DNA from 2 places in the Calorimonas adulescens genome. Region 1 is predicted to be linked to the other one. Evidence: a T-box and tRNA genes for the amino acid it is inferred to sense, from the RefSeq annotation. Region 1 holds a T-box; the other holds one or more tRNA genes.
The links. The T-box of region 1 lies ahead of proS (proline--tRNA ligase). A T-box ahead of a tRNA ligase gene usually reads a tRNA of that ligase, here a tRNA-Pro.
Positions count from the first base shown of each region.

Region 2: it has a tRNA-Pro gene. The T-box ahead of proS (proline--tRNA ligase) is inferred to sense a tRNA for this amino acid. The anticodon was not compared.

Region 1 is NZ_VTPS01000004.1:130-4,562, forward strand. Features, by position in the region: gene FWJ32_RS03495 (MFS transporter) at 142-1,368, shown strand; gene FWJ32_RS03500 (DUF1638 domain-containing protein) at 1,567-2,247, shown strand; T-box leader at 2,669-2,860, shown strand; gene proS (proline--tRNA ligase) at 2,902-4,344, shown strand; gene FWJ32_RS03515 (YbaK/EbsC family protein) at 4,347-4,433, shown strand, end outside.
Region 2 is NZ_VTPS01000011.1:63,523-67,955, forward strand. Features, by position in the region: gene FWJ32_RS08310 (bifunctional folylpolyglutamate synthase/dihydrofolate synthase) at 1-1,128, shown strand, start outside; gene FWJ32_RS08315 (hypothetical protein) at 1,186-1,383, shown strand; gene FWJ32_RS08320 (S8 family serine peptidase) at 1,439-2,617, shown strand; tRNA gene FWJ32_RS08325 (tRNA-Pro) at 2,667-2,742, shown strand; gene FWJ32_RS08330 (helix-turn-helix domain-containing protein) at 2,818-3,267, opposite strand; gene FWJ32_RS08335 (hypothetical protein) at 3,264-3,416, opposite strand; gene FWJ32_RS08340 (hypothetical protein) at 3,811-4,433, opposite strand, start outside.

The sequences.
Region 1 (4,433 bases):
GTATTTATTGATATAAAACATAAAACAACAAAATCACGGACGTTAAATTTTAATATAAAAATAATTTGTCATTTTTCCCAGTGTAAAACGTTGATGTTCCTAATTTTTTAAATTAATAATATATGGAAAGGAGCATCGTGAATGATGAATAATAACGCTCAGCAGTCATCTTCATACCGCTGGGTTATCCTGACGATTGCTTGTTTGGCGACATTTATCGGGAGCTATGCGCAGTATCAGATCCCTGCCCTCGCATATAAGCTTATCCCTGCCTTCAACCTTTCTTCGTCGCAGTATGCCAGTATCCTTTCGGCTCCCATGCTGCCTGCTGTATTTTTCAGCATTGCGGCAGGTGCAATGGCCGACCGTTTCGGCGTAAAGAAAGTAGTGTCAGTGGGATTCATATTTGCTATAATAGGCATAACTTTCCGCTTTGCAGCCACAAACTTTTGGGAGATGTTAATACTGATGGCTATGGCAGGATGCAGTTCAGCCTTTTTGAACGCCAATATCTCCAAGCTGTTGGGAGCGTGGTTTCCGCCAGAGCAAATTGGCACCGCCATGGGAGTTGTTCTGGCTTCCGCCACCATTGCTATGGCTGTAGGTACTGCCACATCTGCCATGTTTCCATCTATGAGAAGTGCTTTCATAACCGCAGGTGTGATCTGTGTGATAATCGCCGCACTCTGGGTGTTATTCATAAAGGATAAGCCCGAAGGTGCACCGGATATGCCGAGCATGCCTGTGGCTAAATACATCGGTGTGGCAGCCAAAAGCAGAAACATCTGGCTTGTGGGAATAACTATGATGTTCATCATGGGCGCAATGATGGCTCTTTCCGGTTTTCTCCCTAATGCGCTTCATGCAGTGAGGGGGTTGGACCCCGTAAAAGCAGGCTTTGCAGCATCACTGGGAAGTTGGGGAGGATTGGCTGGCAGCATTTTAGGCCCTGTGATTTGTGATCGTCTGGGTCGTATGAAACCATTTCTTGTAATATCAGCCATCCTAGCGGCAGCTGGCACTTACTATGCTTGGCAGGCGCCTCTAGGAGCAGTTATGTGGATTTTGTTCATTATCAATGGCTTTGTGGGGGCGGCTATTTCTCCACTGCTGATGTCTTTCCCCATGTTATTGCCAGAAATCGGCCCGGTTTATGCCGGAAGCGCCGGGGGTTTGATTGCCACCATGCAGCTCATTGGTGCATTCTGCATTCCAACATTTATTATAGCCCCTATTGCAGGTACAAATTTTTATATTATGTTTGGCCTTGCAGGGTTAAGCTTTTTAATGGCTGCGGTTGTAATAATGTTCCTGCCCGAGCTGGGCGTGAAAGCTCGTGCAAAATCAGATCCAGACTCCTCTCACTAATGCATAAACAAGGAGTGAAGAAGCCAGAAATGTCCTTTCTGGCTTCTCTATTAAAACATCTGTTTTTTTAACAGGATTTATTGTCATTATTCAAATATAAAGATAACTCTCATTTTGAAAAAAAGTAAATTCATTTTTTGAAATTAGTGGCCTATTGACGTATAATAGAATTATAAACAACATTAAGGATGTGAAAGCATGAGAAATGTCATCATTGCTTGCCAGACGCTTTACGATGAATTAAATCTGGCCGTCAATGAAACTCATTGTGAGTACCCAGTGGTATGGGTGAGCTCTGAGTATCATAGTGATCCCAATCGTCTGAGGTCAAAATTGCAGCAGGAAATCGATGCACAGAACGGATTCGACAACATATTGTTTGCATACGGGTTTTGCGGTAATGCTGTAATAGGTCTGAAAGCCTCTACTGCAAACCTGATTTTTCCCAAAACCGATGACTGTATTTCAATGCTCCTTTCCAAACCAGAAGAGAAATATGAACGCATGAAAGAAACTTACTTTTTGACCAAAGGCTGGATAGAAAACTCAAAGAGTTTGTTGAATGAATATCTGAATGCCGTGAATCGTTATGGAGAAAAAAGGACGAAAAGAATATTTCAGATTATGTTAAAACATTACAATAAATTGATGCTCATTGACACGGGTGCTTATAATGTAGCCGATTATTGGGATAGGGCAAAAAAAATAGCTGGAATTGCAGATCTGGAATTGTTTACGGGGAAAGGCAACCTATGGCTGTTGAAAAAATTATTGACCGGCCCCTACGATGATGATTTTATTATTATTGATAAAGGTCAAACAGTCAATACAGCAAGTCTGGGATATGTTTATGATAGAAATACTTACCAGGATCTATAGTAGAGGTATACAGCTAAAAAATTTGTCGCTACACTTGATTTTTTGCTTTGTTTAATACTTTTTTGATATAATTTTTCCATTGTTTATAAGGGAAAATCCAATGGCATAGAATTCCAAAAGAGGGGAACACTATGCTATTTTTTCTTTCGGGAAATATATATTCTGTACGCAAAATACACAGGTGGATTTTATCCCAATGGAAAAAGCCATGCGGGAACTTGGCATAAATCAGTCTGACCTGGACAATATAGAAGATATAAAAAATCTTGATCGGCCTTAGCAAATACAGGCAGTTAAGGCAATTAACAAAGTGGCTGCTAATCCTCTGCCTCAAACAGAGGGTGGCTACGGTAAACCTTTGATAGTGGTGGATATTGACAAAATAAATGTGTAATGGTAAACTATCTTAACAAATAATATATCAAATGCGGTGAAGGGGAATAGTATAAACCTGTCGGGCATACAGAGAGCTGGCTGTTGGCTGAGATGCCGGCTGCCTATGGTTTTGAACCCACCCTGGAGCAGGAAGCGATGAGCTTTCCCGGATATCCGTTATATATTTAAGTGGGCTTTTGCCAATAAGGGTGGTACCGCGGAACCTTCCGTCCCTGTGAGGGGTTGGAGGGTTCTTTTTTTAAAGAAAAGGAGGATATTATGGAGGAGAAAAATCAGTATTTAAAAGAGATTACCCCAATGGATGAGGATTTTTCTCAATGGTATATTGATACCATATTGAAGGCAGAACTGGCTGATTATTCTACAGTAAGGGGTTGTATTGTCTTCAGACCATATGGCTATGCTATATGGGAAAACATGCAGCAGCTTTTAGACAGACGCTTTAAAGAAACAGGGCATAAGAATGCATATTTTCCACTGTTCATCCCCGAATCTCTCCTTCAAAAGGAAGCAGAGCATGTGGAAGGGTTTGCGCCTGAGGTGGCATGGGTTACCCATGGGGGCAGTGATGAATTGGTGGAGAGGCTTGCCGTAAGGCCGACGTCGGAAACTATAATATGCAGCATGTATTCAAAGTGGATAAAGTCGTGGAGGGACCTACCAGTCCTGATAAATCAGTGGGCAAATGTAGTCAGATGGGAAAAGAGTACCAGACCGTTTTTAAGGACATCAGAATTTCTATGGCAGGAGGGGCATACAGCCCACAGGACAGAAGAAGAGGCCGAGGAAGAGACACTGAGGATGCTTGAGGTTTACAGGGACTTTGTGGAGACTGAGCTGGCTATACCTGTGATAAAGGGTAGGAAAACTGAGAATGAAAAGTTTGCTGGGGCATTGAGGACATATACCATTGAGGCTCTTATGAAGGACGGTAAGGCACTTCAGGCCGGCACATCCCATAACCTTGGGCAGCACTTTGCAAAGGTGTTTGATATACAATATTTAGACACAGATGGACAGCTAAAGTATGTTTGGCAGACATCATGGGGTGTTTCAACGAGGCTCATTGGGGCACTGATCATGGTCCACGGGGATAACAAAGGTCTTAAAATACCGCCGCGGATAGCCCCTGTACAGGCAATAATAATACCTATACCTGGACAGGAAAGTGAAAAGGTGTTTGAAAAGGCTAAGGAACTATCTGCGGGGCTTAATAGCAGATTCCGTGTGGAAGTGGACTTTAATGATGAAAAGACCCCAGGATGGAAATTCAGTGAATACGAGATGAAAGGTGTGCCTCTAAGGATTGAGATTGGTCCAAGGGATGTAAAGAATGACCAGGTGGTCTTAGTTAGAAGGGATACCGGTGAAAAGATGGTTATATCCCAGGATGCTCTGGATGTGAAAATTGGAGAGGTACTTGAGGACATACAGAGGAATATGTTCACTCAGGCAAGGGCTTTTGTGGAGAAAAATACGAGAGAAGTTCATAGTTTTGATGAGTTTAAAGAGACAATAGAAAATAAAAAGGGTTTTGTAAAGGCAAATTGGTGCGGGAGTACTGAATGTGAGCTTGCGATAAAAGATGAGACCATGGCCACCATAAGGTGTATACCATTTGAAGGTAGTGAGCCTGATGGTGGGTGTGTGCACTGTGGCAATAGGGCTACCAAAAAGGTAATTTTTGCAAGGTCATATTGATTATGTATATGAACATGTCAGAGATAGTACCAATGCCTCTTAAGGATGTTTCTAAAAGCCTGGGTGATGATACAGTCAGGCTCATGGTA
Region 2 (4,433 bases), on a different contig from region 1:
GTATGTGCGATGACTGCCTCGATTTTAAAAGAGGCAGGGTACAGGGTAGGACTTTATATATCCCCTTATCTTGAGGAGTTCAATGAGAGGATACAGATAAATGGAGTAAACATATCAAATGAAGATCTTGCCAGGCTTGCCACGCAGGTTAAGGCAATCATAGATGAGATGGTTCAAAATGGCTTCAGTCATCCAACGGAGTTTGAGGTGGTGACGGCCATAGGGTTTAAATATTTTGAAGAACAAGGTGTGGACTTTGCCGTAGTGGAGGTTGGACTTGGTGGCAGGTTTGATGCAACCAATGTGGTAAAACCCCTTGTAGGCGTGATAACCAATATAGGTTACGACCATATGGATGTACTGGGTGATACGTTGCCCAAGATTGCATTTGAGAAGGCTGGTATCATAAAAAAAGGGATAAGGGTGGTATCATATCCTCAAGAACCTGAGGTGTTGGATGTCATTAAGGTGAGGTGCAAAGAGGAGGATGCATCCCTTACTGTTACTGCTCTTAATAATATAAGCTTGAGAGACGCATCACCGCATGGTCAGATCTTTGACTATGGGGAATTAAAGGACCTCAGGATAAAGCTTCTGGGTGAACATCAGCTACTCAATGCTGCCACAGCCATAGAAGCTATCAGAAACCTTCAGGGGTACAGCGTGAACATTGATGAGAAGGCAATAAAGAAGGGCCTGGAAAATGCCAGATGGCCAGGCCGGTTGGAGGTAATGAAGGAAAATCCATATATTGTAATTGATGGTGCCCATAATCCACAGGGAGCTCTCGCATTGCGTAAAGCCATAGAAGATATATTTGACTATAAAAAGCTGATTCTGATTATGGGCATACTTAAGGATAAGGATGTGGATGGGATATTAAGAACACTTTTGCCTGTTGCGGATGCAGCAGTGCTTACAAAGCCCAACAGCCCGCGTGCTCTTTCAGCGCATGAACTTAATATTATGGTCATGAGCAATATGCCGGGACTAAAGACATATTGCGAAGATGATATTAAAAAAGCTGTGGAAAAAGGCATTGGATTAGCAGATAAAGATGACCTTGTTCTCATATGTGGTTCTCTTTACCTTATTGGAGAGGTACGTAAGATTTTAAGAAAGATGTAATTTGGATAAGCCCCTTTAGAATAACTTTATATAAAGTTATCCTGAAGGGGTGTTTTTATGGACAGAGAAAAACTTCTCTTAGAAATCGATGACGCTTTGAAAGACATGAAGCTTGCAGAGGAAAAATTGGAAGAGGCTAAAAGAAGGTATCAATTTGCATCAGAAAGATACAGATTTCTTTTAAAGAAAGCAAGGGAAATGAACGTCAAATGGGACAAAAATAAGCTCTATTTAAAACTAATACAGGAGGAATAGGTGTCAGCAGCCCCTGTTGAATCATATTAATAATATATGAACAGGGGGGATCACGATGACCTTTAGAATTCCAAAGACGCCAAGGATTGTTTTTGTTACAGAAAATGTGCCGGAAGGGTATATGTCTTATGGCTTGACACTCATTGGGGCAGATGTCATGTGGAACAGGACACATGGAGAAAATACCGTTGTTGCAGTAATAGATACCGGCATAGATTATAAACACCCGGAACTTAAGGATAGGATTATAGGAGGCAAAGACTTCACCGGTAAAGGAGACTTTATGGACGACAATGGACATGGGACCCACGTATCTGGTATAATAGCAGCCTCTGGAATAAAAGTTTCTGGAGTTGCTCCCAAGTCAAATCTATTGGCAGTGAAGGTACTGGATAAAGAAGGCGAAGGGCAAGACCAGGACGTGGCAGATGGTATTGCTTGGGCAGTGGAGAATGGTGCTGAGATAATATCCATGAGTTTTGGGTCTCAAAACCCGAGCCCGATAGTAAGGCAGGCACTAAGATTCGCATATAAAAAGGGTGCTATACTTGTTGCAGCAGCGGGTAATGAGGGAGATGAAAATATCGATGCTGATACCGTGGACTATCCGGCCAGGTATCCTGAAACAATAGCTGTAGCTGCAGTGGATGCAAAGAAGATTATAGCGCCATTTTCCAGCAAAGGGCCAGAGGTGGATGTGGCAGGTCCGGGTGTAGACATATATTCAACATACATCAATGGGAAATATGTCTACCTTTCCGGAACTTCTATGGCAACTCCACACATATCTGGTGCCATAGCGCTGGTTCTCTCAGATTGTAAGAGGATTATGGGGAGAAAAATGACACCGGAAGAGATGAGGAACTATCTTATCATGCACACAGAAGACTTGGGCCCCAAAGGTAAAGACGATGCATACGGTTATGGTATGTTCACTTTTAATTATGGTGCCTCTCTTCCATCCAGGTCCAAAGAAATCAAAATCAAACTGGACAGAGGGTTTACACGTATGAACGGCATAGTGCAGATAGGCGCAAAGGTGGCAGTAGTTGACGGGAAAGAAATAAACATGGATGTTGAACCATTTAAATTTGGGGACTATGTATATGTGTCAGCCAGATTTTTAGCAGAACAACTGGGGGCAAAAACAAGCTTTGATGCCTCGGGGAAAGAACTTACAATCTCAAATAGCAAGGGCACACGGCTTGCAGACTTTGCTGATCTCGACTGCTAACATTCTATTGATAAAATTAACGATATATGTTAAAATATAATTCGTCAGTCGGGGCATAGCGCAGGTGGTAGCGCGCATGGTTCGGGACCATGAGGTCGCAGGTTCAAGTCCTGTTGCCCCGACCATAAAAATCCAGTAAATTAGCGGTTTGCGAGGTTTGAATGCAAACTGCTTTCTTTATTTCATACATTTATCACACCTCACATATTTGAAATATGCTTTTTTATTATTTCAAAATCGTGTTCGGATAATTGGCCGGTATTATTTCGTGCAGCTAATTTAGTTTCTTGGTCTAAAATACTTTCTATGTTTTTACGCATAAATTTCCATTCTCGGCCAACTTTCACTGCTTTTAAACGTCCATCTTTTATCATATTATAAACTGTCTGATTACTTACCCTTAATAAGTCTGCTACTTCAGAGACATTTAGTACATCAGGCCGCTCTTCTTCGCTTAGGTTTGATAAACTCTTTCCAAGCTCTTGGAGCATGTGCATTTCCTCATAAGAATATGTTATTTCACCACATTCAGGGCACACATAAGCATTTATCCCATCTATAGTTAATGTATATTTACCCCAACCAGCCTTTGTTGATATAGTCTTTTCTTCCATATTAGCACCGCAGATAAAGCATTTTCTTTTAATCATTTCTTCTTCCTCCTTTTTAAGAAACCATTACAATATTCCCAAACTTCATCCATAGTCCTGCATACTGTTACAACTACTGGATAAGGATATGAGGCGGCTATTATTACATACATTTCTGGTTTCTTTTCAGTTGCTTCTTGAAATATCACATGAACATCATCAAATTGTGGTTGTAATTCAATTACTTTTGGAGAGCCATACTTAAAAAAGACAGAGAAAAAGTAAATGAAATACTCATTCAAGAACATGAAGAGTTAAAGACGGATGGACCCAATGACCCAATAAACAAATGCCTGATATATATTAATAATAACCGGGATGGCATATGTACATACAAAGACTATCAAGGTGAAATAACAGGCTGCAGTGCAGAAAGCCATGGAAGTCACATACTATCAGAAAGGCTATCAAGAGGCCCCAAACATTTTCCTATAATAATTCATTATGGTGGGGTCTTTAATAACCTAAAAATACTTGACGCGATCACTTTTTGATAATAAATTTGGCAGAGATAATTACATAGGATTAGACTTAATCATGTAATTATTTCATTGATTCTGCTATTTTTATTAATTGATTCTCGGATATTCCTATTCCTTCCATTTGGTATATAATATCATCTTCAATCCAAGCTATTTGAACAAATGCTTCTCTTTTTTCTTTGTTTTTATTTGAAATATTTGCATCTTTTAAATAGTATGATACTGTGACGCCTTTATTTTTATTAATTGAAGTGTAATCTAACTTTTTTCTTTCTGCTGATTCTGGTATTTCCAATAAATTTTTAAGGTCTACTGTACCTGAAATTTGACTTTTTAAATCATCTGGCAAAAAAGGTAAACTTATTACCGCGTATTTAACTTTGTTTGTGTCGACTCCATTAGGAACATTTATTTCGGGTATTCTCTCAATTGTAAGATTAAATCTTTTTGAACCTGGAAAATTAAATTCACTGCTATTATCCATATGAATGTATATTTTTTTGTAAAAGTCTATTCTGAAGTTTTTACCATTTAAGCTCTCTGGAAATACATTATTGCTTTTATATGTCTTCATAAAATTATTAATAGCATCTATATTTAAATTAAATTCAATTGATTGGCTACCAATAATAGTACTATCTATATTTTTTAAATCATTCAGAATGTTACTTTCTTGTGGTGTTT